Regions from separate parts of the Methylovirgula sp. 4M-Z18 genome, predicted to be linked through region 3. Evidence: predicted binding sites of a transcription regulator. Region 3 holds the regulator's gene; each other region holds the start of a gene.

Region 1 (9,756 bases), 1.3 Mb from region 3:
CTGGCCGGCTGCCGAATTATAGTTTCATCGAGCCGCGCTATTTCGCCGATCCAGCGCTCAACCGAATGCCGAATGACCAGCATCCACCGCACAATGTTTCATACGGCGAGCGGCTGATCGCCCGCTGTTATGACGCGCTCCGCCACGGCGCTGGCTGGAAGCAGACCTTGTTCATCATCACCTACGACGAACATGGCGGCATCTATGATCACGTGCCGCCGCCCATCGCGATGTCGCCGGACAATCTGCGTTCCGATGGCTTTGCGTTCGACCGCTATGGCGTGCGGGTGCCCGCGGTATTGATTTCCCCATGGATACCGGCAGGCAGCATTGTCCGGCCGCCGGCATCGTCGCCCTATCCTTTCGATCACACGTCCGTTCTCGCCACGCTACGCAAGCTGTTCCAACTGGGCGCGCCCTTGTCGCAGCGCGACGCCGTCGCGCCCGATCTGCTCGACGCATTATCCTTGCCGGCGCCCACCAACGACGGACCCGACAGCATCCCCGTGCCAATGGTCAGTTCATCGGCGGATGAGATCGCCGCGGCCCTCAACGCGCCCGCCAACGATTTTCAAAAAGCGTTGGCCAAACTCGCCGATAATCTGCCCGACGGCCTGGCTTTCGTGAAAACACAGATCGACGCGCTTGCGACCTCCCCCGGAACTGGCGCAGCGCCGGACACCGTCGCGGAAGCGCTCAAAGTCGTGATGAATGGGCTGGAGCGTTTCCTCGGCTGAGGCGCGATCCTGCAAGCGCCGCAATCTTGACGCCAACGACGGCGGCAGCTTCACGCCGCCCGCGTCAGCCGGTCGGAATTGGCGCGGTAGGACAGCGCTTCGGCGAGATGCAGCCGCCCGACCTTTTCCGCATCGTCGAGATCGGCCAGGGTGCGCGCCAGCTTCAGCACGCGATGATAGCCGCGCGCCGACAGCCGCATGCGCTCGGCCGCATCGCGCACCAGGCTGAGCCCGGAGGAATCGAGCGCCGCGACCTCGTCGAGGACCGAGGACGGCACGGTGGCGTTGGTCGTCCCCGGCCGCAAACCCAAGGCGTCGTAACGCGCGGCCTGCTTGCGGCGAGCGCTTGCCACCCGCGCCGCCACATCCACAGAGCGCTCGGCGGAAGGCGGCAAGGTCAGATCGGCGGCGGACACGGCCGGCACGTCGATATGCAGATCGATCCGGTCGAGCAGCGGCCCGGACAGGCGCGTCTGATATTGCGCCATGCAGCGCTCGTTCGGCTGGCGCTTGCAGGCAAAGCCTGGGTCGAGCGCATGGCCGCAGCGGCAGGGGTTCATTGCCGCAACGAGCTGAAAGCGCGCCGGATATGTGATGCGATGGTTGGCGCGCGAAATCAGCACCTCCCCGGCCTCCATCGGCTGGCGCAGGGAATCGAGCACGTTGGGCTGAAATTCGGGCAATTCGTCGAGAAACAAGACGCCGTTGTGCGCCAGCGAGACCTCGCCGGGCCGCGCATGAATGCCGCCGCCGACCAAGGCCGCCATGGAGGCCGAATGGTGCGGCGACCTATAAGGCCGACGATCAGAAAGCTCGCCGCCGGCGAGAAGTCCCGCGACCGAATGGATCATCGAGACTTCCAGCAGTTCGCGCGGGCTCAAGGGCGGCAAAATCGAGGGCAGCCGCGCCGCCAGCATGCTTTTACCGGCGCCCGGCGGGCCGTTGAGGAGGAGATTATGGCCACCCGCCGCGGCGATCTCCAGCGCCCGTCTCGCGCTTTCCTGGCCGCGGATGTCGCATAGATCGAGCTCCGCGCCGGCGCTTTGCCGCACCAAGGGCACGGGACGGGCCATCACCTGGGTGCCCTTGAAATGATTGGCGAGCTGGATGAGCGAACGCGGCGCGAGAATGTCGAGATCCTGCGCCGCCCAGGCGGCCTCCGCCCCGCAAACGGCCGGGCAGATCAGCCCTTGCCCGCGCGCATTGGCGGCGATCGCCGCGGGCAGCACGCCGGCGACCTGGCTGATCGTGCCGTCGAGCGCGAGTTCGCCCAGGACCGTGTAGGTCTGCAGCGCATCGGCGGGAAGCGCGCCGATCGCCGCCATGATGCCGAGCGCGATCGGGAGATCGTAATGGCTGCCCTCCTTCGGCATGTCGGCCGGCGCGAGATTGACGGTGATCCGCTGCGCCGGCAGGGCAAGCGCCGAGGCGATCAGGGCGGAGCGCACCCGCTCGCGCGACTCCGCAACCGCCTTGTCGCCAAGGCCGACGATGGTGAAGGCGGCGCCACCGCGCGAGACCTGCACTTGCACGTCGACGGGCCGCGCCTCGATGCCCTCGAACGCCACAGTCGCGACCCGAACCACCATTTGCATGAGCCCCCAATATCCAGCGCCTTGAGCCTAACGTGATCCGGCGGCAAAGGCAAGAACATTAAGGGAACGCACTTGATCCAGATCAGATCAGGCGCGCGTTCGGCGGCAGTCGTGGTAAATAGTACTTACGCGAAAAATGGCATTATCGAGGATCAGATGGCCGTAACGGTGACCCGCAAAGGGCAAATCACCCTTCCCAAGTCCGTCCGGGATTCGCTGAACATCGGTCCGGGCAGCATGGTCGATTTCGAGCGCGCGCCGGATGGCCGCATAGTCCTCGTCAAAGTCGACAAACGGCCGACACCGAGCCATTTCGCAAGGTTCCGCGGACATGCCGGAAAGGGTTTGAGCACGAACGAGATCATGGCGCTCACGCGTGGCGAAATTTAATCGGCCCCTTCGAAAATCAATGAAAACATTCGAATAAGAGTTGGAATCTGCGCGCAAGCGAGATTTTAAGAGCCTCCGCCCTTCTGCGCCTGCTTCAGCCGATACAGCGCCTCCAGCGCCTCGCGCGGCGTCATTTCATCGGGATTGAGCCCTTCCAGCATTTCCTGCACCGGATCGTCCGGCGGCGGCGCGGGCGGGGGTGGCGGCGGCTGGATCTGCGCGGCGAAGAGCGGCAGGTCATCGAGCAGCTTTTGCGTCGGCGCCTGCCGGTCGCCCGCTTCCAGCGTCGCGAGAATGGCACGGGCGCGCTCCACCACGGTCAGCGGCAGGCCTGCGAGCTTGGCGACCTGAATGCCGTAGGAACGGTCCGCGGCGCCAGGCATCACCTCGTGCAGGAACACCACATCGCCGTGCCATTCGGTGACGCGCATGGTGAGGTTGATGAGGCGGGTAAGATTGCGCGTGAGCTGGGTGAGCTCATGGAAATGCGTCGCGAAGAGCGTGCGCGCGCGGGTTGCATTGTGCAGGTGCTCGACCGTCGCCCAGGCGATCGACAGGCCGTCGAAGGTCGCGGTGCCGCGGCCGATTTCGTCCAGAATGACGAGCGAGCGCTTCGTCGCCTGATTGAGGATCGCCGCCGTCTCCACCATCTCGACCATGAAGGTCGATTGGCCGCGCGCGAGATCGTCCGCCGCGCCGACGCGTGAAAACAAGCGGTCGACGATTCCGATCCGTGCCTGGCGCGCCGGCACGTAAGAGCCCATCTGCGCAAGAATAACGATGAGCGCGTTCTGGCGCAGATAGGTCGATTTACCGGCCATGTTCGGACCGGTGATCAGCGCGATCTGGCCGGCCCTGTCGTCTTTGCCCGAAAGATCGCAATCATTGGCGACGAAACTTGCTCCGCGCGCCTTGAGCGCCGCCTCGACGACCGGATGGCGCGCACCCTCGACATGAAAGGCGAGTGACGATTCCACCTGCGGGCGGACCCAATCGGCCTGTTCGGCAAGTTCCGCCAGGGCCGCAGCGACATCGACGATCGCCAGCGCCTGCGCGGCCTTTTGAATGTCGGCGCCCGCATCCAAAACCATCGCGCTCAGACGGTCGAAATGTGCGAGCTCACGTTCGAGCGATTTTTCGCCGGCAGTCGCGATCTTCGCTTCGAGATCGTTGAGCTCGACGGTCGAAAAGCGCATCGCATCGGCCATGGTCTGGCGATGGATGAACAATTCGTTGAACGGCGGACGCAGCAATTTCTCGCCCATCGCCTGCGGCACTTCGACGAAATAGCCGAGGAAATTGTTGTGCTTCACCTTGAGCTGCTTCGTCTCCGCTTTCTCGGCGTAGGACATTTGCAACGCGGCGATGACGCGGCGGCTTTCGTCGCGCAAAGCGCGCAATTCGTCGAGGCCCGCATCGAAGTTCGCGCGAATGAAGCCGCCGTCGCGACGGTTGAGCGGCAGTTCCTCGGCCAGAGCCTCGTCCAACGCGCGATGTAGCCCAGGATCGATCTGCGCCGCATCCTGCACGGCGGCTTGCAACTCGGCCGGCAATTCACCGCGCGCGGTCAAGAGCTGCGCGATCCTTTGCGCCGCGGCGATCCCGTCGCGCAACGCGGCAAGATCGCGCGGCCCGCCGCGCTGCAAGGCGAGGCGCGACAAGGAACGCAGCGTGTCGGGCGCGGATTTCAGCAAGGCGCGCACGTCGCTACGCAACAGCGGATCGCTCAGGAAGAAATCCACCGAATCCTGGCGCGCCAGAATCGCCTGAGGATCGGTGAGCGGTCCCGCAAGGCGCTCGGCGAGCAAACGGCCGCCCGCCGGCGTCACGGTGCGGTTGATGGTCGCGAGCAGCGACCCGTTGCGCTCGCCCGACAAAGTGCGCGTGAGTTCGAGATTGGCGCGCGTCGCCGCATCGACTTCGAGAACGCCGCCGCGCAGGAAGCGCTGCGGCACGGACAGATTCGGACGCGCGCCGATTTGCGTGCGCTCGACATAATTCAGCGCAATGGCGGCCGCTGCAATTTCGCTGCGGGTCAGCGCGCCGAACCCGTCGAGCGTCGCGACGCCGAAAAAGGCGCACAGGCGCTGCGCAGCCGAAACGGAATCGGATACGTCGCGGCCGACCGGCGTCACCGGCGCGCGAATCTGTTCGAAGATTTTCTGCACGGAAGGATCGGACGCAACCGCTTCGGGCGCGACGATCTCGCTCGGCTCGAGCCGCGCGACTTCGGCGCCCAATCCGGCCTCGTCGGTTTCGAGCAGCGAGAAATCGCCGGTCGAAATATCGACCGCCGCGATGCCATAGGTCCAAGCCCCCTCGCCCGCGCGCAACCGCGCCAGCGTCACGAAGAGATTGGCGCGCGCCGGGTCAAGCAGCCGCTCCTCGGTGATCGTGCCCGGGGTCACGAGCCGCACCACGCCGCGCTGCACCACCGATTTCGGCCCGCGCTTCTTGGCTTCCGCTGGATCCTCGATCTGCTCGCACACGGCGACCCGATGGCCGAGTGCGATCAGCCGCTGCAGGTAGTCGTCGGCGCGCTCGACCGGCACGCCGCACATCGGAATATCGTCGCCCTGGTGCTTGCCGCGCTTGGTGAGCACGATGCCAAGCGCGCGCGAGGCGATCTCCGCATCCTCGAAAAACAATTCGTAGAAATCGCCCATCCGGTAGAACAGCAGCGAGCCGGGATTGGCCGCCTTGATCTCCAGATATTGCGCCATCATCGGCGTCGCCTTCGCGGCGGCCTCAGCCAGGCGGGGATCGGGACGGGCGGGAGCGTTCATGGGACCGTTCGTATTCAAGATGACACGATGTAGCAGATGGGGGCCTCTGCCGCACGGCTGGCTGCGAATTCATCAACAGGTCTCTCGCGCGCGTTTGCCGGGCGGACCCGAGCAGCGGCCAATCCACGCGGCTTGTTCCCCGTTTGCCCTCCGGCCGCCATCTTGTGCATCCCCCGCCGCCCCCTTATGGTCGCTGCCCAAGCACCGCCGTCCGAAGCGGCACACACCTCTTATTCTGGGTATAAAAATGGCAGCCGAGCGCTCTGTTCCCCCGAAACGCCCCACTTTCACCGATCAAGAAGCGCTGCAATTCCATTCCAAGGGCCGGCCCGGCAAATTGGAGATCACGGCGACCAAGCCGATGGCGACCCAGCGCGACCTTTCGCTCGCCTATTCGCCGGGCGTCGCCGTGCCGGTCAAGGCGATCGCTGCCGATCCCAGCACCGCCTACGATTACACGACCAAGGGCAACATGGTCGCCGTGATTTCGAACGGCACGGCCATTCTCGGCCTCGGCAATCTGGGGGCGCTCGCCTCCAAGCCCGTGATGGAGGGCAAGGCCGTGCTGTTCAAGCGCTTCGCCGACATCGATTCCGTCGATCTCGAGGTCGCGACCGAAGACCCGGAGGAATTCATCAATTCGGTGAAGTACCTCGGCCCGTCCTTCGGCGGCATCAATCTCGAAGACATCAAGGCGCCGGAATGCTTCATCATCGAAGAAAAACTGCGCGAATTGATGGACATTCCGGTCTTTCATGACGACCAGCACGGCACCGCCATCATCGCCACCGCCGGCATGATCAACGCCATAGAGCTCACCGGGCGCGACATCAAGAAAACGCGCCTGGTGTGCAATGGCGCCGGAGCGGCCGGCATCGCCTGCCTCGATCTCATCAAGGCGATCGGCTTCGCGCCGGAGAATGTGGTGCTGTGCGACACCAAGGGCGTCGTCTACCGCGGCCGCAAGGAGGGCATGAACCAGTGGAAATCGGCCCATGCGGTCGACACCGAACTGCGCACGCTCGAAGAGGCCATGGTGGGCGCCGATATCTTCTTCGGTCTTTCCGCCAAAGGAGCCCTCACACCCGACATGGTGAAGAGCATGGCGCCGAATCCGGTCATCTTCGCCATGGCCAACCCCGATCCCGAAATCACGCCCGAGGATGCGCATTCGGTGCGCGACGACGTCATCATCGCCACAGGCCGTTCGGACTATCCGAACCAGGTGAACAACGTCCTCGGCTTCCCTTACATTTTCCGGGGCGCGCTCGACGTGCGCGCAACCACCATCAACATGGACATGAAAATCGCCGCGGTGCATGCGCTCGCCGACCTTGCGCGCGAGGACGTGCCCGACGAGGTCGCGGTCGCCTATCAAGGCGCGCGCCCGCGCTTCGGCCGCGATTACATCATCCCCGTGCCGTTCGACCCGCGCCTCATTCACACGATTCCAGTTGCCGTGGCCAAGGCCGCGATGGCGACCCTGGTGGCGCGGCGGCCGATCGTCGATATGGAGGCCTATCGCAACCAACTCTCCGCCCGCCGCGATCCGATCGCCAGCGCCCTGCAGCGCACGATCGAGCGGGTGCGCCGCTACCCCAAACGCGTGGTCTTCGCCGAAGGTGAGGAAGAGCAGGTGATCCGCGCCGCGGTCTCCTTTGCCAACCAGGGCCTCGGCACGGCAATTCTCGTCGGCCGCGAAGACCGCATCACCGAGACGGCCGCCTTCGCCGGCGTCGATCTGGAGCGCGAAGGCATCGAGATCCACAATGCCCGCCTGTCGAAGCGCAACAATGTCTATGCGCAATTTCTCTACGAGCGCCTGCAGCGGCGCGGCTACCTGATGCGCGACTGCCAGCGCCTGATCAATCAGGACCGCAACCATTTCGCCGCGGCCATGGTGGCGCTCGGCGACGCCGACGCCATGGTGACGGGTGTGACCCGCAACTTCTCCATCGCGCTCGAGGAAGTGCGCCGCGTGATCGACCAGAAACCGGGCCATCGCGTCATCGGTGTGTCGCTAGTGCTGGCGCGCGGCCGCCCGGTCGTCGTGGCCGATACAGCCATTTGCGAAATGCCGGATGCCGAAGATCTCGCGCAAATCGCTATCGAAGCGGCCGGCGTTGCGAAGCGGTTCGGCTATGAGCCGCGCGTCGCCATGCTCGCCTTCTCCAGCTTCGGCCACCCGCCGGGCGAGCGCTCGCAGAAGGTGATGGACGCCGTGCGCCTGCTCGACCACCAGCGCGTCGATTTCGAATATGACGGCGAAATGGCGGCCGATGTCGCGCTGAACAAGCAGGCGATGTCCTCCTATCCGTTCTGCCGCCTCAGCGATACGGCGAACGTGCTGATCATGCCGGCGTTCCACTCGGCGAGCATCTCGACGAAAATGCTGCAGGAACTCGGCGGCGCGACGGTGATCGGCCCGCTGATCGTCGGCCTCGACAAGCCGGTGCAGATCGTGCCGCTCGGCGCGAAGGACAGCGACATCGTGAACATGGCGGCGCTGGCCGCGTTCAACGTGGGCGGATGAGAAGCGTCTGGGACCGCGGGCGTCTCGCCCGCAGGATCAGGCGTCGGCTCACCACTCCACCACCTCATCCGGTCCGCCAAATTGCGGCGAACGTGATTTGTAGTGCGGCAGATCGTCGACCACCGGGCGGACGGCGAATTGGCATTGCATGTGGTAGGTGGGGCGGAACCCGCCGTCGGGCAGCAAATAGCCGTTCACGCCGCGCAGCCGTGCGGCGAGCACGTCGATGAACAGCTTCGTGCCGCAGCGCGCGCACATGTAGCGCGGGTTGCGCTTCAAGATCCATTGCAGCGTCTCGCCGCGCACGATCTCGACCGCGCCCGCCGGATAGACCGATTCCGGCGCATAGGCGGCGCCATGCACTGCCTGGCAATCGTCGCAATGACAGAACATTTGGGCGATCGGCTCCACTGAGATCGCGATTTCCACTGCACCGCAGCGGCATTGAATGCGGGTCATCAGAATGATCTCAAAGTTGTCGTGAGTTACACGCGCACCATGAAGAAATATCCGCGCCGGCGGGCAAAGCGCGAATGGCCCCATGTGCCATGCACGATATGGTCGTTGCCGACCGCGCCGCGGAAGGTGAACGCTCCGGTCAAGTTCGGCTGATCGGTGGTCAGCGTGCGGCACGTCCAACGGATATCATTGCCCTTGACCACCCCGGTCAAGGCGCAGGAACTCTTCTGCCCCTCGCAGGTGCCGCTCACCTGACTGCCGATCTGGTCGAGGCCGCAGGTCGACATGAAAACGATCGTGCCTCGCCGCGAAGACAGATCGCCGACGACGCTCCAATTGCCGGAAAAATCCACCTGTTGCGCCTGCGCCGCAGCGCTCGCGAAGATCAGAGCCGCCGCCAGATAAAAGAAACGCATGTTCTGCCCCCGAATACGCTGCCAGAGCATTTTCCGTTCTCTCAGAAGCGGAAAACTGCTCTAGGTATTTATTTGGTCGCATTTTCTTAATCGAAAAGTCGAACAACTTTTCTGGAAAATGCTCTCTTATCGCCGCTTGTACCGCGTCGCCGTCAGATTGTCGGACACCGAAGCGACTTTGTTGTCCATATAGCCCGCCGTGCGCATGGCCCGGCGCACCGGCATCTCGCCAAAGGCCGCGCGCGGCCCTTTCTCATGCACGATCCAGATCGCCGTTGCGGACGATGCCGCCGCGTGCGTGTGCAGCACCTTTTGCAGCGTCTCGGCATCGTGCACAACCGCAAGGTTCAAGGCCGCATCGCTGCCATTGACCGCAAGACAACCGGCCAGCGCATCGCGCAACACCGCGTCTTCGAGCAGACCGATGACTTTCACCTTGGATGCGGCGCTGACGCCCAGCTTCGCGGCAAGTGAGGGCGGGGGCGTGGTCAATTTCTTGCTCCACACCAGAGCTTCGGGCGCGCCAAGGCGCAGCGCATAATCTTCGCCGCCAGCGGAGAAGCATAATTCTCCAGACCTCGCACGTATATCGCGCAAATCGGCAGTGGCAAATCGGCGGCGCAATTCGCCACGCAGGATCAGCTCGCGCGTTTCCAAAAGCGCACGAATCTTGGCTACACCGCCAGCCCAGCGGCAGGAGCAATCCGCTTCACGGCCCATCGGTAAAATACCCTCCGCGAACATCTGCATGGCCTACATTAAGCCGCGGAGGCATATCGTCAATAGTTTAGCGCAGGCCTAAAACGGATAGATGGGCGATGCCGACCTGCACCAGGCGCA
Region 2 (9,756 bases), 590 kb from region 3:
GACCTGGAACCGCCGGATCTCGACCGGCCGCATCAATCGCTGGCTCGGGCAGGTGCTCGAGCAAACGCCGCCGCCTGCGGTCTCGGGCCGCCGTATCAAGATCCGCTACATGACCCAGCCGAAAGCGCGGCCGCCGTATTTCGTCATCTTCGGCAATCAGCTCGATTCATTGCCCGAGAGCTACCGCCGGTTCTTGCTAAATGGCTTGCGCCAGACCTTCGATCTTTACGGCGTGCCGCTGCGGCTCTCGATGCGGATGAACAAGAACCCCTTCGATCGGGGGCGGTAAGATCAGCCGAAGGTTGACCAGCCGGTCTTCTCGGCGATCATTTCGAGGGCCAGCGACCCGAACAGCGAATTGCCGTTCTTGTTGAGTCGCGGCGACCAGACAGCGATGGCCGCTTGACCTGGCACGATCGCCAAGATCCCGCCGCCGACGCCGCTTTTTCCAGGCAATCCGACACGAAAGGCAAAATCGCCGGAGGCGTCATAATGGCCGCAGGTCATCATCAGCGCATTGATCCGTCGCGCGCGCTCCCGCGTCACAACCCGGAAGCCGGTGGTCGGGTTGACGCCATTATTGGCGAGATACAATCCGGCTCGCGCCAGTTGGACGCAGGACATGGCGATGGCGCAATGATGAAAATAAACACCCAGCGTATGTTCCACCGGATGGGTGATGTTCTTGAACGATTGCATGTAATTGGCCAAGGCCCGGTTGCGAAAGCCGGTTTCCTGTTCGGAGCGTGCGACTGCCGGGTCGATCGCGATGCTGAAATCGCCCGTCAATTCGCGCAGGAAATGCAGGATTTCAGCGATACAGGCTTTGGGTTGATGGCCGGACAGCAAAACATCGGCGATCACGATTGCGCCCGCATTGATGAAGGGGTTGCGCGGAATACCGTGCTCGGCCTCCAATTGCACGATCGAATTGAACGGCGAGCCCGAAGGTTCGCGGCCGACCCGTTTCCATAAGTGATCGCCCACGCGTCCCAGCGCGAGGGTCAATGTGAAAACCTTGGATACACTTTGAATGGAGAACGGAATCTCCGCGTCGCCGGTGGTAAAAAGCCGGCCATCGACATCGGCCACGGCAATGCCGAAATGATCGGGATCGACTCGTGCCAATTGCGGAATGTAGTCGGCGACTTTGCCGTCATTCGGATATCGCGACAGCGCCTGCGCCACATCGTCAATAAGCTTTTGGATATCCATGAACGTCAACCCTAGCGTTACTGGCGAGCGGCAATCTACTCGGGGCCTCTAAAGCTCAACACGCGGTCGGTCGGAAAGTCATAGAGCTGGCCGGTCTCTTTCCATGAGGGAGCGCAGAGCATCATGATTTTCGGGGCGATCTCTTCGGGCAATTTCAAAGTCAACTTGTCTTCGCCCGGCATCGCCTGCGCGCGCATGTCGGTGCGCAAGGGGCCGGGGTTGACGAGCATCACTTTCAAATTGGAAACGGTCGCCGTCTCGGCCGCATAGGTGCGGGCGAGCATTTCGAGCGCCGATTTCGAAATCGCGTAGGGACCCCAGAAAGGCTTGACGATGGCCCGGTGTGCCACGCCGGAGGATATGAAGATGGCGCGGCCCGCGTTGGAGGCGCGCAACAGCATGTCGAGCGAGCGGATCAGGCGCCAATTGGCGGTGACGTTGACGTCAAGAATGTCCGCGAAGCTTTTCGGCGTCGCATGGGTTATCGGCGTGATCGGCCCCAGAATGCCCGCATTGGCGATGAGGATGTCGAGCCTGTGCCAGCGCTCATGGATGGCCGCGCCGAGCCGGTCGAGCGCGTCGAAGTCGCGTAAATCGCAGGGCACGAGGGTAGCTTCGCCGCCGGTCCTTCGGATCTCGTCGTCGAGCTCCTCCAATGCGCCTTGTGTGCGCGCGAGCGCGATGACATGGGCGCCTTGCGCTGCGAGCGCCAGCGCCAGGGCGCGGCCAATACCGCGGGAAGCGCCGGTGACGAGAGCGACGCGATTTTGCTGTGGGAGCGACATGAAGAACTCAGGCAGGGGTGGCTAATGTCCTCTTCCCGAGGGAAGAGGAGAAAATCTGTTTCATCCGGCTTCCGCCAGCAAGCCCAATTCCTGTTTCGCGCTTTCTCCGATCAGATCGGTCAGCGGCGTCGGATAGTCGCCGGTAAAGCAATGGTCGGTGAATTGCGGCTGCGCATTGTTGCGGCCGTCGTAGCCCATCGCGCGGTAAATGCCGTCGACCGTGAGGAAGGCGAGGGAATCGGCGCCGACATAGCGGCGCATCTCTTCCAGATTCATCGTGGCGGCGAGCAGTTTTTCGCGATTGGGCGTGTCGATGCCATAATAATCGGGATGGGTGATGGGCGGCGATGAAATACGGAAATGCACCTCGCGCGCGCCGGCGTCGCGCATCATGCGCACGATTTTCACCGATGTCGTGCCGCGCACGATGGAATCGTCGATCAGCACGATCCGCTTGCCCTGCACGACCGCGCGATTGGCGCTGTGTTTCATACGCACGCCGAGCTCGCGGATCGACTGGGTCGGCTCGATGAAGGTGCGGCCGACATAATGGTTGCGGATGATGCCGAGTTCGAACGGAATGCCGGATTCTTGCGCATAGCCGATCGCTGCCGGCACGCCGGAATCGGGCACCGGCACGATCACATCCGCCTCGACTGGGGCTTCACGCGCCAATTGCGCACCCATGTTCTTGCGCACCGTATAGACGGGCCGCCCATGGACGACCGAATCGGGCCGCGCGAAATAGACATATTCGAAAATACAGGGACGCATCGGCTGCGGCGGGAAGGGCTTCAAGCTTTCCAGGCCGCTCTCCGAGATGATCACGATCTCGCCGTTCTCGACATCGCGCACGAACCGCGCGCCGATAATGTCGAGCGCACAGGTCTCGGAGGCGAGGATGTAATGGCCGTTCAGTTCGCCGATCACCAGCGGACGGATGCCGAGCGGGTCGCGAGCACCCACGAGCTTCTTGTTGGTGAGGCAGACGAGGGCATAGGCGCCTTCCAATTGCCGGACCGCCTCGATGAACCGTTCTACAAACCGGGTCTTGCGGCTGCGCGCGACGAGCTGCAGCACGACCTCGGTATCGGAGGTCGACTGATAGATCGCGCCTTCACGGATCAGGTTGCGGCGCTGGGTCAAGCCGTTGGTCAGATTGCCGTTATGGGCGACGGCAAAGCCGCCGGCGTCGAGCTCGGCAAACAGCGGCTGTACGTTGCGCAAGATCGTCTCGCCCGTCGTCGAATAGCGCACGTGGCCGATCGCGATGTGACCGGGCAGGCGTTGAATGGTCGAGGCTGTTGCGAAATGATCGCCGACGAGGCCGAGCCGGCGTTCGGAATGAAAGCGTTTGCCGTCGAAGGCCACGATGCCCGCAGCTTCCTGGCCGCGGTGCTGCAACGCGTGCAGGCCGAGCGCCGTGATCGTCGCCGCTTCGGGATGACCGAAAATGCCGAAGACGCCACACTCCTCGCGCAGCCGATCCTCGTCAGGGTCGAAAACGCAAGGGGAATCCATCGCGGTCATGGAACTGTCACGATCTGCAGCAGCGGTCATGTGGTCTGCTCCTATCATCCTCGCCCGTCGTGGAAATCACCCACTAGATGGTTCGCTTTGGCCGAAAAAGCAAACCACGCTTTGCCTTAATGTGCTTGCGTCGGTGCAGCCAAGAGATTGTTCAACTGTTCTGCGTCGGATGGGGTGGCCGCCGCCGCACGCGTCGTGTTGCCGCCGCGCTGAATCGGCGACAATTGGGTGTGATTGTCCGCAGGCGGGGGGGCGTTGTTGTTGTTCGGCACATTGTCCTGCGGTGGCGCTTGCGGCGCGCCGCGGAACTTGTTGGCCAAATTGTTGAACTGTTCGGGCAGGTCGGCGGGCAACTGGGATTTCAACCACTCGGCGCTCGCCTCCAGGAACGGCCGCGACTTGGCGTTCGTCACCCATTCCGGAATCTTGCCTTGGGCGAAACCTTCGAACAGGCCGAAGGCAATGACTGCGATCAAGAGGCCGCGGAAGGCGCCGAACACGAAGCCGAGCGAGCGGTCGAGCGCACCGATCTTGGAATCCATGATGAGGTCGGAGATCTTGATCGTGACAATCGAAATCACGATGAGCGTCACGATAAACACCGCAACGATCGCGATGACCATCGCGATGAGATCTTTTTGAATATATTGTTTCACATAAGGCAGAAGGACGGGGAAGAAATAATAAGCGGTGATACCGGCGACAACCCACGATGCGATGGCGAGCACCTCACGTGTGAAGCCGCGGACCATGGCCAGAAGCGCGGAAACCAAAACGATACCGATCACACCAAGATCGAGATAAGAAGGCATGGACGCTAAGCCTCTGCTACTCGGGCTGCTCGGCAGCCCTCAAAAAGCTAGAAAGACAAATCCGGTGCATCGCACCCGGAGGGCCTTATAACGAAGCCGATCTACCCCGTCACCTTATTTCCTCGGAAATTCAGTGATAATTTGGCAACGGTTTAAGCCGCTTAGGCTCCATTTTCGCCAAGACGGAATTGCACCAATGGTTTGTCGGCGTACATGAGACGCAGCTCTTCACGATATCCGCATTTGAGTGCCACTTTGATCGAGGCGATATTGTCCGGGTGGATCGTGCAGAACTTGCGGACATCGGCGTAATGCTTTTGTCCCCACGACAAAATTGCCTGCGAGGCTTCAGTCGCATAGCCCTTGCCTTCCATGGCGGGATGAATGCTCCAGCCTTGCTCCATCCAGTTATCCTGACAAGGTTCTATGTCCCGGTGCATATTGGTGAACCCGGCCGAGCCGACCATCGTATTCGTCGGCTTTTCGCAGATGAGCCAGAAGCCGTAGCCAAGTTTTGCCCACATGCCGGCATAGCGCATCATCCGCGACCAAATCTCTTCGCGGCTTGGAATTTTGCCGGTCGTGTAGCGAGTCATGGAGGGCTCGGCCCAATAGGCAGCCATGGCGGCGAAATCATCGACCTCGTAGCCCCGCAGGATGAGGCGATCCGTTTCAAGACGTGGGGCGATTGTGAATTTCATCAACATAATCAATGCCATTGCGCGATTCGTCGCAAGCTAGCATATTGTGGCGGAACGACAATGGCCTCTAGCCTTTTGGCTTAGCCGCGACACCCGCGGCGGCAATGTCGGCCACCACCCCGGCAATATGGGTTGCCGGACGCAGCGGAATCGGAGAGGTTTCGCCGCCATCGCCAGGCAGGGGTGGGGCGACGGCCGATTTGAACCCGAGCTTCGCCGCTTCTTTCAAGCGCAGACCCGCATGGATCACCGGGCGGATCGCACCCGAGAGGCCGATTTCGCCGAAGAACGCCGCGTCGGACGGCAGTTGCGCGCCTGTGAGCGACGAGACGAGCGCCGCTGCCGCCGCGAGATCCGCGGCCGGCTCGCCCACCCGCAAGCCGCCGGCCACATTCAGATAGATATCATGCTGGCCGAGGCGCAGTCCGGCGTGGGCTTCCAGAACGGCGATCACCATGGCGAGCCGGTTGGAGTCCCAGCCAACCACCGCACGGCGTGGTGTGCCAAGTGAAGTCGGCGCGACAAGCGCTTGAACTTCCACGAGAACGGGGCGCGTTCCCTCCATCCCGGCAAAAACCGCCGCGCCCGGCGCCGTGACATCGCGGCCGGACAGAAATAGGGCGGACGGATTGGCGACTTCGGACAGGCCTTGTCCGGTCATTTCGAAGACGCCGATTTCGTCCGTCGCGCCGAAACGGTTTTTGACCGCCCGCAAAATGCGAAAATGATGGCCGCCGTCGCCTTCGAAAGAAATGACCGCATCCACCATGTGTTCGACGACCCGAGGACCGGCGATCTGACCGTCCTTGGTGACATGGCCCACCAGGATGACGGCTGCGCCGCTCGTCTTGGCGTAGCGGATCAGCGCCTGGGCCGATCCGCGCACCTGCGTGACCGTGCCCGGCGCCGAATCGACCGAATCAGTCCACATGGTCTGAATGGAATCAATGATCACCAGCCCCGGCGTCCTGCTTTGCCGCAACGTCGCGATAATGTCCTCGACCGAGGTTTCCGCGGCAAGCTCGACGGGCGCGCTGGCAAGCCCGAGGCGCTCGGCGCGCAGCCGCACCTGTGCCACGGCCTCTTCGCCGGAGATGTAGACGACCCGGTGCTTGCGATGGGCGAGGGCGGCGCAGGCCTGGATCAGCAGGGTCGATTTGCCGATACCCGGCTCGCCGCCGATGAGAATAACGGAGCCCGGCACGAAGCCGCCACCCGTGACCCGATCAAGCTCGCCGATCCCGGCGACGATGCGTGGCTCCGGTTTGTGCTGACCCGTGAGGCCTTCGAGGGGAAAGATTCGTCCCTTGCCGGCGCCCCGCGCCGCCTGGGCGCCGATACCGGACGAAAGGCTCTCTTCGACGATCGAATTCCATTCGCCGCACGCCTCGCACTTGCCCTGCCAGCGTTGGGAGACGGCGCCGCAATTCTGGCAGATGAAGGTGGAGCGGAGTTTGGCCATGCGATACTAGAGGAGTGAGTCGGGATAAGAACGTATATAGAACGTTCTTTCGATTCGAGTCCAGGCCTATCGCAGCGGAGTGGAATTGCAGCGTCGATCTCGGAGATTTATGGGCTGGCTGACCTTCGTCATCGTGATGGCGGGGGTCCTCGGTGGCGGGCTGTCCGCGGCGTTCTATTATGGCTGGCCGCTCGCGCTCGTTGGCCAGGTGGTCGGCGTGGACGTGTCGCATTATCAGGGCGATATCGATTGGCCGTCCCTTGCCAGCAGCCGCGTGCGTTTCGCCTATATCAAGGCGACCGAGGGCTCAAATCTGCAGGACGATCATTTTCAGCGCAATTGGGCCAGCGCGGCGCAAGCCGGGGTCGTGCGCGGCGCCTATCATTTTTTCACGCTGTGCAGCAAAGCCGAAGATCAGGCCAAGAATTTCATCGCCACGGTTCCGAGCGCGTCCGATGCGCTGCCGCCGATGATCGATCTTGAGACCCTCGGTCCGTGCGGCAACAAATATGTGATGAAGGATCCGGTGGCCGAAATCGCCAAATTGCAAAAGCTGCTCGCCGACAAATACGGCCGCCAGCCGGTGCTCTATGTGACGGACGAGTTCGAGCGCACCTACCTGCAAGGCCAGTTCGACGACAAGGATATTTGGGTGCGGAGCATCCAATGGCCGCCGAACTACCGCGTCCAGCAATGGGTCATCTGGCAATATCACGATCACGCCCGGCGCCCGGGCGTCGCGACGGATCTTGATCTGAATTTCTTCCGTGGTGGCGATTGGGCCTTCGACGCTTGGCGCAAAGGCGAGCGGTAGACTGTCGATCAATTGTCCAGGCGAGTTTGGCGAACATCGTCCAGCGTGACCTTCGGTTCCTGGCCTCCCCACGACGCGCGCAGCCAATTGGCAAGATCTGCGACCTGCTGATCGGTGAGCAGGGTCTTAAAGCCCGGCATCGGCTGCATCCGCTCCAGACCTGGAAAATGCTGTGCCGGAATACCGTCGAGGACGGCGCGGATCAGATTGCGTCCACTGGAAAGACGTAAAGATGTATTGGTCGTGAGCGGCACGACAACGTGCGGAATGCCTTGCCCGTCGGCGCCGTGGCAGCCGGAACAGACTGCGACATAGGTTGTCTTCGCCGACGCCGCGACATCGGATGCGATGGCGACAGGCTTTGGTGGCTCCGGCGGAATCGTACTGTCCGGCATCTTGTCGAGATCGAAAAGATAGGCAGACAGCGCGTTCAGGTCGTCGCGGCTCATATATTGCGTCGAGAAATGCACGACCTCGAACATCTGATTGGCCATCGCGCCCTGGTTCGAGATTCCCGATTTCATGAACGACGCCAAGACCGAGGGCTCGAACCCCATTTGCGTCAAACCGGCCTTGGTGATGTCCGGCGCGACAACGCCTTCCAGCAACGCGCCTTGGAGATAGGCGTCCTGCCGCATCCCCATCAAGAGATTGCGCGGCGTGTGGCATTCACCACAATGCGCAAGTGCATCGGTCAAGTATCTGCCGCGATTCCAAGTTTCCGAACGGGCGGCATCGGCACTCGCCGCGCTCCCAGGAAGATTGAAGAGGTTCCAGAATGTGAGACCTTGGCGGATATTGAATGGAAACGTCAGTTCCGCCGGCTTGTTCGGCACATTCATCGGCGCGCGCGTCATCAGATAGGCATAGACCGCATCGACATCCTCCGGTGTCATGTTGCGGTAAGAGGCATAGGGCATGGCGGGAAAAAGATGGCCGCGCCTGCCGATACCGTCACGGACCGCGCGATGGAATTCCGCACGGGTCCAACTGCCGATACCATTCTCTTTGTCCGGTGAAATATTCGTCGCGTAGAGCGTTCCGAACGGCGTTGCGAATGGCAAGCCGCCGGCCCAGGGCGCACCGTCCTTGGCGGTGTGACAGGCATAGCAATCGGCGGCCACGGCGACATAGGCGCCGCGCTCGGCGAGTGCCTTCATTTGATCGACGGACAATGGTTGCTCGATGTCTTTCGCAACCACGCTTTTCTCGAACAGCCCGATAAAGACGCACCCTGCGAACAGCCCAACGAGAATGACGAGCGCTGCCGCGACCAAGAGAAGTTTCTTCAGCATGCGCGCTAGGCCTTCACCAATCCGGGGGTCTGCAGAATGAGATCGCGCACCGCTTCGAGGTAGCGGACATAGCCGGAGCAGCGGCATATATGCCGGTCGAGCGCCTCGACGATGGTCGGCTCCAGCTCCTCGCGACGGATCGGATTACGCTTCAGTTGATCCATGAGCACCGTCGCGCCCGTCACGAAGCCTGGCGTGCAATAGCCGCACTGAAAGGAAAAATGCTCGATGAATGCCTGCTGCACCGGGGACAATGCAACAATCGCGCCCGTCGCGTCGCGCTTTGCGTGGCCCTCCACCGTGCGCACTTTCTTACCGGCAAACCAATGGGCGCCCATGATGCAGGTGCGCGTTTCCTCGAGCGCGCCATCATCTTTCTCGACGATGATGGTGCAAGCGTGGCAAATGCCCTGGCCGCACCCCATGCGCGATGCGGTGAGGTTGAGATATTCGTAGAGGAAATCCTGCATCATCATGGCTTCGGGCACATCGATGGGACCGACCGCCTGATCGTTGATGGTCAGGGAGAGCTTCTTCGTCGCAATGGTCACGCCAAGGCCTCCCGGATTTTTTCCGCAGTGATGGGCAGAGAATAAAACCGCTTGCCGATGGCATGGGCGACGGCGTTGGCAATGGCGGGAACGATCGCGATCATCACCACTTCCGCCATGCCTTTGGGAGGATCCGTATCCGATAGGGGCGGCAGCGATTCCGATGTCTGCGACCACACGGCAACGTCTTTGGCCGTTGGGAGCTCGTAGCGGTTCCAATTCCATGTCCCGTCTCCGGGACCGTCCTCGTAGAGGGGCAGATATTCTTTCAGGACGTGGCCGATACCCATGGCGAGGGCGCCTTGTACCTGACCAGAGACGAGTTCTGGCACGATCTGCGTCCCGCAGTCATAGATCGAGTGATGCGAAAGCACGGAGACGCTGCCGGTTGCCGTGTCGACGACGATTTCAGCGAGACTCGCCATGGGGGCGTAATAGGTGACACCGGCATTGTTGCGCTGGGTCGGCGGATAGAAGACCGCCGCGCGCTCGACGAATTGCCAGCCCTCCAAGGTCATCAGCGCCTTGCGCTCCGGCGCTGCACCGTCGCCATATTTGACGGCGAGTGCATCGATGGCAAAGCGATGATGG
Region 3 (9,756 bases):
TGCAGCTTGGCGAGATCGTCGGGAGCGCCGCGCGGTGCCGTGAGCAGCTCGAACGCTTCGGCCGGAGCCTCATGCGAAGCTTGGTGCACGACGGGCAGCTCTTCCTCAACTGGCGCATCCGCCGCGCCGACGTCGATGCCGAGCGAATCATGGCTGCGCGAAATGCCGTCGATGGCGGCGCGGGCAACGAGATCGCAATACATGGCAATCGCACGGCCGGCGTCGTCGTTGGCCGGAACCGGGAAGGTGATGCCGGCCGGATCGCTGTTGGTGTCGAGGATCGCGGCAACCGGAATGTTCAGACGGTTGGCTTCCTTGATCGCCAGCTGTTCCTTGTTAGTGTCGATCACGAAGATCAGGTCGGGCGTGCCGCCCATGTCCTTGATGCCGCCCAGAGCCTTTTCGAGCTTCTCGCGCTCGCGGGTCATCATCAGACGCTCTTTTTTGGTAAGGCCGACGGCGCCCGCATTGAGGGTCTCGTCGATCTTCTTCAGACGGGCGATGGACGCCGAAATCGTCTTCCAGTTGGTCAGCATGCCGCCGAGCCACCGGGAGTTGATATAATATTGTGCCGAACGCTTCGCGGCATCGGCGATCTGGTCAGCCGCCTGGCGCTTGGTGCCGACGAACAGCACACGGCCGCCACGTGACACCGTATCCGATACGGCCTGCAACGCACGGTGCAGCAGCGGCACGGTCTGGGCGAGGTCGATGATGTGGATATTGTTACGGGTGCCGAAAATGTACGGAGCCATTTTCGGGTTCCAGCGGTGCGACTGGTGGCCGAAATGCGCACCTGCCTCGAGCAGCGAACGCATGGAAAAATCAGGAAGTGCCATAAACTCATTCTCCGGTTAAACCTCGGCGGGTACTGGGTTTTTCGCTGGATTGCTAAAAACCACCGGGCGCGACGCCTTGAATCAGGAACCGCAAAAACCCGCCTGTGGGATGGCGCGCTCTTATAGGGATTGGCGGAAAAGTGCAAGCGTGCCGTGGAAATTGCCTGAAATATTCTGCCGTCCGCCTAAATCGAGTATCATGGATTTTCACCGGTTGTTCCTACCGAATGCCTGCGCATCGACAAGATCAGGAGACCGCCCATGTCCGATACGATCGACCCGTTGCTGCGGGATCTCCTCGCATGGCTCGTCCAGGGCGAACGGCCCTATGCCGAAGTGATGGAGGCCTGGCGCACCTCCTGCCCGCGCCTGCCGGTCTGGGAAGAGGCCAACGATCGCGGCTTTGTTGCCCGCAATTGGACTCAAGGTAAGGCCACGGTGAGCGTTACACCCCTCGGGCGGGCGTTCATCGAAGGCCGCTGACCTCCGGCTCCTCGGCCTCCACCGCGCTGATAGGCCTCAGCCGGCCGTCCCGGGGGGCACGCGCGAGAACGAAAGCTCCGTGTTAGGGTGGCGGGAGGTCGAATCACTGAGGTCCTCCATGTCAAATCGCGAGATCATCACGCAGCCGCGCGGCAATTTGACTGTCCGTATCAGCGCCATGCCTGGCGACACAAACGCCAACGGCGATATTTTCGGCGGGTGGGTGCTTTCGCGCATGGACCAGGCGGGCGGCATCGCGGGGGTCGAACGGGCAAGAGGCCGCGTCGTCACCATCGCCGTCGACAGCATGACCTTCATCCGCCCGGTCAAGGTCGGCGACGTCTTATGCGTCTATACGGAAGTGGAATCGGTCGGCCGGACATCGATGAAAATCCACATCGAGGCCTGGGCACAGCGGTTCCAGACCCATACGATGGAGAAGGTGACCGACGCCGTCTTCACCTTCGTCGCGATCGACGAAAACGCACGGCCAAGACCGGTGCCGCCAGAAGACGCCTAAAATCTTCAGACCGGAATCCCCAATAACCCTATTACGCGGTTGCGCAAATGGTCGCGGCGGCAAGGGGCGCGGCACAATCGATCGCCTTGACGGGAACGTCCCGGCAGTGGAAAAGAACTCTCCCTTTTAACCGGAGCCAGGAGGAAGGACATCATGACCCGCGTCACGCTGATCGACAATTATGATTCCTTTACCTGGAATCTCGTCCATTATCTTGGCCAACTTGGTGCCGACGTAACGGTCTATCGCAACGATCAGGTGTCGGTCGACGACGTCCTCGCCGAAGAGCCCGACGCGATCGTCCTCTCCCCCGGCCCCTGCACGCCCAAAGAGGCCGGCATTTGCTGCGACCTGATCCGCGCCGCCGGCGATCACGTGCCGATGTTCGGCGTCTGCCTCGGCCATCAGGCCATCGGCGACGTGTATGGCGGCGATATCGTACGGATCGACATCCCGATGCATGGCAAAGTGTCGGAGATCCATCATCGCGGCGAAGCTTTGTTCCGCGGCATCAATTCGTCGTTTCAGGGCACGCGCTACCATTCGCTGATCGTCAAGCGGGACACCATGCCGCAGGATCTGAAAGTCACGGCAGAGACCGATGACGGCGTGGTCATGGGACTGTCGCACAAGAACTATCCCGTCCATGGCGTGCAATTCCACCCCGAGAGCATCCAGTCGGAATATGGCCACTTGATCCTCAAGAATTTTCTCGACATGGCGGCAGATTGGAACAGCAGCGGCAAGCGCCCTGCCCACCCATCAACGCCGCACTGATCCGCCCATGGACGCGTTCAAAACCCTCATCGCCAAGATCCTGAATGGCGCCGCCCTGTCGCGCGTCGAATCGGAGATGGCTTTCGATGCGCTGCTGTCGGGCGAGGTGACGCCGGCGCAGATGGGCGCCTTCCTCGCCGGCCTGCGCGTGCGCGGCGAAACGGCGGACGAGATTACCGGCGCGGTCACCGCTATGCGCTCTAAAATGCTGCGCGTGTCGGTGCCGAGCAATGCGATCGATGTGGTGGGCACCGGCGGCGACGCATCGGGTTCCTACAACGTCTCGACGCTGGCCTCGATCATCGTCGCCGCTTGCGGCGTGCCGGTCGCCAAGCACGGCAACCGGGCAGCCTCCTCGCGGTCCGGCGCGTCGGACGTGCTGGTGGCGCTCGGCGTCAAGATCGGCATCAGCCCGGACGATGTCGCTGCTTGCGTGCGCGAAGCCGGCGTCGGTTTCATGTGGGCGCAAACCCACCATGCGGCGATGCGGCATGTCGCACCGGTACGTACCGAGCTCGGCGCGCGCACCATTCTCAACATCCTCGGACCGCTCGCCAACCCAGGCGGCGTCAAACGGCAATTGACCGGCGTGTTTTCGGCCGCATGGCTCGAGCCGATGGTGCATGTGCTCAAGAATCTCGGCTCGGAAAAGGTTTGGCTGGTGCACGGCTCGGACGGGCTCGACGAGATCACCACGACCGGACCAACGCGCGTGGTCGCGCTTGACCGCGGCAAGATCACGTCGTTTGAAATTACCCCCGAGGACATTGGAGTCGCACGGGCGGATCCGGCGGCGCTGAAGGGCGGCGATGCCGAGTATAATGCTGCAGCCTTGCGCGCAGTTTTGGATGGCGCGCCGGGTGCCTATCGCGACATTGCCATCTTCAATGCGGCCGGCGCGTTGGTCGTCGCCGACAAGGCCGCCGACCTGCGCGCGGGGGCCGAACTCGCGGCTGAGGCGCTTGACTCGGGCCGCGCAAAGGCGGTCTTATCCACTCTGGTGGCAGTCTCGAACCGCTCCAGCACGGGAGCGTAACATGGCGGACATACTAGAGAAGATCGAAGCCTATAAACGCCGCGAAATCATCGACGCGAAAGTGCGCATGCCGTTTCACGCGCTCGAACGCCAGGCCCGTGCCCAAACGCCGCCGCGGGGCTTTGCCCGTGCTCTCAAAGACAAGGCCGACGCCGGTTTTGCGCTGATCGCCGAAATCAAGAAAGCGAGCCCGTCGAAAGGCGTCATTCGCCCCGATTTCGATCCGCCGGCCTTGGCAGAGGCTTACGAAAAAGGCGGTGCGGCATGCCTTTCCGTACTGACCGACGGCCCTTCGTTTCAAGGCGCGCCGGACTTTCTGACAAAGGCGCGCGCGGCGACCAAATTGCCGGCTCTGCGTAAGGACTTTCTCTTCGATCCCTATCAAGTGTTCGAAGCGCGCGCCTGGGGCGCCGATTGCATTTTGATCATCATGGCCTGCGTCAGCGACGACTGCGCCAAAACACTGAATTCCACGGCGCATGATTTGGGCATGGACGTGCTGGTCGAAGTGCATGATCAGCGCGAGCTCGAGCGCGCGCTGCGGTTGGAAACCAAATTGATCGGCGTGAACAATCGCAATCTCAAAACGTTCGACGTGTCGTTGGAAGTGAGCGAACAGCTAGCGCCGATGATCCCGCCGAGCAAGATCGCCGTGGGAGAGAGCGGAATCTTCACACATCAAGATTGCCAGCGTCTCGCACGCGTAGGCATGCGCGCCTTCCTTGTCGGCGAAAGCTTGATGCGGCAGAAGGACGTGGAGAAGGCGACGCACGATCTTCTCGTCGGCGTCCCCGTGAAGGCATGAGCAAACTCACCCATATTTCCGCCACCGGCGAAGCGCATATGGTTGACGTATCGGACAAGGCGGCGACCGAACGGGTTGCTGTGGCGCGCGGCACTGTGACAATGCAACCGCAGACGCTTGCCCTTGTCCTATCGGGCAATGCGGAAAAGGGCGACGTGCTTGGCACGGCGCGGATCGCCGGCATCATGGCGGCGAAACGCACGCACGACCTCATCCCGCTCTGCCATCCTTTGATGCTGTCGAAGGTGACGGTGGAGCTGACGCCCAATGTCGAGGCGGCGCAGGTGCTTGTGGAAGCAACGGTGAAGGTCAAAGGCCAGACCGGTGTTGAGATGGAAGCGCTGACCGCCGTGAGCGTGGCATGTTTGACGCTTTACGACATGGTGAAGGCCGCCGATCGCGGCATGCGGATCGAAAACATCCATCTCGTCGAAAAATCCGGCGGCAGGTCGGGCCATTGGCGGGCCGAAGGCTGACGGGATTTAAACCCTGGATCCCCTTGGCGGAGAAACGATCGAACCTGATGACGAAAGCCCCTCTCCTCCCCGTTTCCGACGCTCTCGCCCGCATCCTTGCGCCAGCGCGGCCGCTTGGCATGGAACTCGTTCCCTTGAGTCAGGCCGCCGACCGTACGCTTGCCGAAGACGTCATCGCACGGCGGACCCAACCGCCCTTTGACGCCTCGGCCATGGACGGCTATGCGGTACGGGCTGAAGATATCGCAACGGTGCCGGCACGGCTCGATGTGGTCGGTGAAAGCGCGGCCGGCACGGCTTTCGCAGGTACGGTCCAACCGGGTCAAGCCGCGCGCATTTTCACCGGCGCGCCAGTGCCGCAAGGGGCGGATACGGTGGTGCTGCAGGAGACGACCCGGCGCGACGGCATCAACATAAGCGTCGAGCAAAGCGAACCGCTCGGCCGCCATATCCGCAAGGCCGGACTCGATTTCGCGCAAGGTCAGGCGCTGTTGCAAAAAGGCTTGCGGCTCAATGCCAACCGCGTTGCGCTGGCGGCGGCGATGAACCATCCGGCCTTGCCCTGCACACGCCGTCCGCGCGTTGCGATCCTGGCCACGGGGAGCGAATTGGTGGCGCCGGGCGCCGAGCCGGGCCCCGATCAGATCGTCGCCTCCAATTCTTTTGCCGTCGCGATCATGGCGGAGAAAGCCGGCGCCGAGGTGTTCGATTTGGGCATCGTCGCCGACGATTTGGCGCTTCTGCGCGCGGCAATTGCAAAGGCACGCGATGCCAAAGCCGACATTCTCGTCACGCTCGGCGGCGCTTCGGTCGGCGATCACGATCTCGTGCAACAGGCGCTGCACGCCGAAGGCATGACGCTCGATTTTTGGAAGCTGGCACTGCGGCCCGGCAAACCGCTGATGCACGGCATGCTCGGCGGTCTGCATGTGTTGGGCTTGCCGGGAAATCCGGTATCCGCCATTGTCTGCTCGAAACTGTTCGTGGTGCCGCTCATCCGCGCGCTCAGCGGCGACCCCGACGCGGCGGACGATCACAGCGAGCCGGCGCGCCTCGCCGTGCCGGTCAAGGCCAATGATTTCCGGCAGGATTATTTGCGCGCGACGCTCACCGAGCGCGCGGACGACCTGCCACGCGTGACACCGCATGGCCTGCAGGATTCCTCGATGCTGCGCGTCCTGGCCGAGGCGCAGTGCCTCCTGATCCGCGTCCCGCATGCCGCGGCGGCGGACGCCGGCGATCTGTGCCGGATCATTCGGCTGTAGTCAGGCACGCTCTCAAGCGTTTCATCGATTGGAGGACGTATGGCCCGCACGTGGCTCGACACTGCCATCTCCCGCATCGAGGCGGATTTTACACGCTCTGCCGATACGCATCTCGTGCCAATCCCGCTTCCCGGCGCGGTCGATTTTTTCTTCAAGGACGAATCGACCCATCCGTCCGGCAGCTTGAAACACCGGCTCGCGCGCTCATTGTTCCTCTATGCTTTGTGTAACGGCTGGGTGCATGAAGGCACGACGATCATCGAAGCCTCCTCCGGTTCGACAGCGATCAGCGAAGCCTATTTCGCGCGGCTTTTGGGCCTGCCCTTCATTGCCGTCGTGCCGCGCAGCACCAGCCAGGAAAAGTGCGCACAGATCGAATTCTACGGCGGGCGCCTGCATCTCGTGGATTCCGCCGATGCCGTCTATGCCGCTTCGCACCAATTGGCGCGCGAAACCAGCGGCCATTTCATGGATCAGTTCACCTATGCCGAACGCGCCACCGACTGGCGCGGCAACAACAACATTGCCGAATCCGTTTTCGCGCAAATGGCGCACGAGCGCCATCCGACTCCAGCCTGGATCGTCGTCGGCGCGGGGACCGGCGGGACATCGGCCACCTTCGGCCGTTTCGTGCGCTACCGCCAGCATGCGTCGCGTATCGCCGTCGTCGATCCGGAAAACTCCATCTTCACGGCCTATCACGCCAGCGGCGACCCCACGCTGACCAGCGCCACCGGCAGCCGGATTGAGGGGATCGGCCGGCCGCGCGTCGAGCCGTCCTTCATCCGCGACGTGGTGGACGAAATGTTTCCGGTCGAGGACCTCGATTCGATTGCCGCGATGCGCGTGCTGTCAAAGATCCTCAGCCGCCGCGTCGGCCCCTCCACGGGAACGAATTTCATCGGCGCGTTGCGGCTGCGGCGGCGCATGCTCGATGCCGGCGAGCCGGGTTCGATCGTTTCGCTGATTTGCGACTCGGGCGAGCGCTATGCCGATTTGTTCGACGATGACTGCGTGAGCGGACGATTCGGCGAAGGTCTCGCCGCTCGGCTTGATGCGGTCGCAGAAGAAATTAACCGGGCCGGCTGAACGCCCTCGTACCGTCAAACCCAGGAGTCTTGCGCCAAATTCAACGATTTACCCCTTGCGGAACATAAAAAGAACGCTTAACATGCGTTCATGATTTGTTTAAGGTCCTGCCGCAGGTTATGAGGAACAGCGATTGATTCGCGAAGGCTTCCTTAAGGTTGCGAGCACATGAAGGGGAATGATCGATGCTGACCAAGAAACAGAATGAATTGCTCCGCTTCATTCACGAGCGCCTGAAGGAAACCGGCGTGCCTCCATCTTTCGACGAAATGAAGGACGCGCTTGATCTGCGGTCAAAGTCCGGCATTCACCGGCTGATCATGGCGCTCGAGGAGCGCGGCTTCATCCGCCGGCTGCCCAATCGCGCCCGCGCGCTAGAAGTGTTGAAACTGCCGGAGTCGGCAGTGCCGAGCAGCTCGCGCAATGGCCGTTTCGCGCCGAGCGTCATTGAGGGCAATCTCGGCAAGGTGCGCGCGGTGGGCACGGCCTCGCCCGACGACGAGACGATGCAAAGCGTCGCTGTGCCGGTGATGGGGCGCATTGCCGCCGGAACGCCGATCTCCGCAATTCAGACCCGCAGCCACACGATTTCGGTACCACCGGAGTTCCTGGGTTCGGGCGAACATTTCGCACTGGAAGTGCGCGGCGATTCGATGATCGAAGCGGGAATTTTCGAAAACGATACGGTGCTGATCCGCCGGCAGGACACGGCCGACACCGGCGACATCATCGTCGCGCTGGTGGATGATGAGGAAGCGACCTTGAAGCGCTTGCGCCGGCGCGGTGCCTCGATCGCACTCGAAGCCGCAAACCCGGCTTATGAGACGCGAATCTTTGGGCCGGACCGGGTGAAGATCCAGGGCAAGCTCGTCAGCTTGATCCGTAAATACTGACGTTTCATTGATCGGCATCATAGGCGAACGGATCGCCGTAATCGTTTTTCGGCGCGGACGCGTTGCTGGAGTTTTGTGACGGCTTTGCCGCATCGGCAAAATGCGAGGGTTTGCGGATGGGCGTCGGCAGAGGCGACCAGGGGCGGTTTTCCAACGGAGCACGCGCGGCTTGCATCATCAATTGTCCGTTGGACCAGCGCAGCGCGACGGCGCCGGTTTGGAGAAGTTTTTCGCGATCGAAAATGTGTTGGGCTTTGCAATAGTCCGGCGCGATCAGCGGGCTGACGATGATGTTGGCGCGCGTGCAATCTTCGTAAAAGGCTTGCGCCTGCAACACCAATGACAGGACTTCGCCATTGGGCAGCGTCGCGATGCAAGCGAGTTTATCGCAATGGGATTGCGCGCTGAGTGCCGCGTCGCGCGGCGTCCGGCTATCACCATCAGCGCTCAGCCATTGCGCGAGCGCGAAGAGATCCGGACGAAGGCCAAGCGCACCCAACGTTCCGTCGTCTTGCCGCACGGCGATGGATTGCGGATAGGATGGAATGAAGATGTCATAGGCTTCGGATTGTGCGGCGACGAACATCCCAAGTCCTATGAGCGGGAGGGCTGCGAGACGAAAGAGCGTGCTGCGCCAGATCACGGCGCAGGCAAGTGCAAGGGTGAAACACAACAGGGCGGACGGCGCGAAAGCTTTCAGATGCAGAGTGGCGCCGGGCAATTCGCTTAAATGGCCGGCGGCCGCCATGACGATATTGATGCCCATGCCGACATAGGTCCAAACCGGCCCGTCGAGGCCGAGCGGATATAAAAGCGCGCCGAGCAACGCGCCTGGCACGGCGAAGAATTCGATCACCAGCAAAGTGAGCGGATTGCCGATGAGCACGTATGGGCTGAGTTCGTGAAAATCATAGGCCATGAAGGCCGCAGTGGCGCAGGTCGCGGCGGCGGTCCCGGCGAGGAGATGTTTGGGCGCGCCCGCCACATGCCGCGCGAACCAACCCTGCAAGCCGCGATGGTCCTGCGGCGCACGGCGCAGCGGCATGTCGATCTCGTTCTGTCGATGCTTTTCATCGCTGCGCATTTTGGCTTCGAGCACAGCAATCAGCGCCGCAACCGCGGCGAAAGACAATTGAAAGCTCGCGCCGAGCAGCGCTTCCGGTTCCAACGCAATCACCACGATCATGGCAAGGGCAAGATTGCGCATGGTCAGGGCGCGCCGATCGCACAGAATCGCACCCATCACGATCAGGGTCATGATCAACGCGCGTTCGGTGCCGATACGCGAGCCGGTCAGCATGTCATAGGCCAACGCGCCGATCATGGCGAAAGCTGCCGCCCATTTGCGGATCGGATAATGCAACGCCAGATGCGAGCTCAAAGCGAGACAGCGCCGCGCGATCAGGAACAGCAACCCCGCCACCAACGTGATCTGCAAGCCGGAAATCGTCACGATGTGGAAAATGCCCGCCTCGCGGATGATATCCTTCGTCTCCTCGGGCAAGAGGTCGCGTTTGCCCGTCACCATCGCCGCGGCGATCGGCCCCGCTTCGCCACCGGCGGCGGCATTCGC

The links. The regulator LexA, encoded in region 3, represses DNA repair genes until DNA is damaged. The targets are predictions, from matches to a motif close to TGTTCNNNNTGTGTTCNG.
Region 1: a site for LexA is predicted at 2,384-2,401, ahead of V9T28_RS01760 (YifB family Mg chelatase-like AAA ATPase). Genes of this name have one in related genera too.
Region 2: a site for LexA is predicted at 6,532-6,549, ahead of radA (DNA repair protein RadA). Genes of this name have one in related genera too.

The regions. Positions count from the first base shown of each region.
Region 1 covers NZ_CP149574.1:388,345-398,100, reverse strand. The annotation lists gene V9T28_RS01765 (alkaline phosphatase family protein) at 1-737, shown strand, start outside; gene V9T28_RS01760 (YifB family Mg chelatase-like AAA ATPase) at 788-2,326, opposite strand; gene V9T28_RS01755 (AbrB/MazE/SpoVT family DNA-binding domain-containing protein) at 2,444-2,722, shown strand; gene mutS (DNA mismatch repair protein MutS) at 2,788-5,508, opposite strand; gene V9T28_RS01745 (NADP-dependent malic enzyme) at 5,756-8,041, shown strand; gene V9T28_RS01740 (GFA family protein) at 8,090-8,500, opposite strand; gene V9T28_RS01735 (hypothetical protein) at 8,527-8,916, opposite strand; gene V9T28_RS01730 (hypothetical protein) at 9,043-9,636, opposite strand; gene V9T28_RS01725 (MAPEG family protein) at 9,704-9,756, opposite strand, start outside.
Region 2 covers NZ_CP149574.1:2,315,023-2,324,778, reverse strand. The annotation lists gene der (ribosome biogenesis GTPase Der) at 1-289, shown strand, start outside; gene V9T28_RS10775 (glutaminase) at 292-1,215, opposite strand; gene V9T28_RS10770 (SDR family NAD(P)-dependent oxidoreductase) at 1,251-2,000, opposite strand; gene purF (amidophosphoribosyltransferase) at 2,061-3,530, opposite strand; gene V9T28_RS10760 (CvpA family protein) at 3,647-4,342, opposite strand; gene V9T28_RS10755 (GNAT family N-acetyltransferase) at 4,504-5,061, opposite strand; gene radA (DNA repair protein RadA) at 5,111-6,505, opposite strand; gene V9T28_RS10745 (GH25 family lysozyme) at 6,615-7,319, shown strand; gene V9T28_RS10740 (cytochrome c) at 7,328-8,614, opposite strand; gene V9T28_RS10735 ((2Fe-2S)-binding protein) at 8,620-9,165, opposite strand; gene V9T28_RS10730 (xanthine dehydrogenase family protein molybdopterin-binding subunit) at 9,162-9,756, opposite strand, start outside.
Region 3 covers NZ_CP149574.1:1,726,907-1,736,662, reverse strand. The annotation lists gene V9T28_RS07980 (30S ribosomal protein S2) at 1-839, opposite strand, end outside; gene V9T28_RS07975 (hypothetical protein) at 1,101-1,322, shown strand; gene V9T28_RS07970 (acyl-CoA thioesterase) at 1,441-1,842, shown strand; gene V9T28_RS07965 (anthranilate synthase component II) at 1,996-2,619, shown strand; gene trpD (anthranilate phosphoribosyltransferase) at 2,627-3,655, shown strand; gene trpC (indole-3-glycerol phosphate synthase TrpC) at 3,657-4,460, shown strand; gene moaC (cyclic pyranopterin monophosphate synthase MoaC) at 4,457-4,936, shown strand; gene V9T28_RS07945 (molybdopterin molybdotransferase MoeA) at 4,984-6,201, shown strand; gene V9T28_RS07940 (PLP-dependent cysteine synthase family protein) at 6,241-7,290, shown strand; gene lexA (transcriptional repressor LexA) at 7,476-8,183, shown strand; gene V9T28_RS07930 (ComEC/Rec2 family competence protein) at 8,188-9,756, opposite strand, start outside.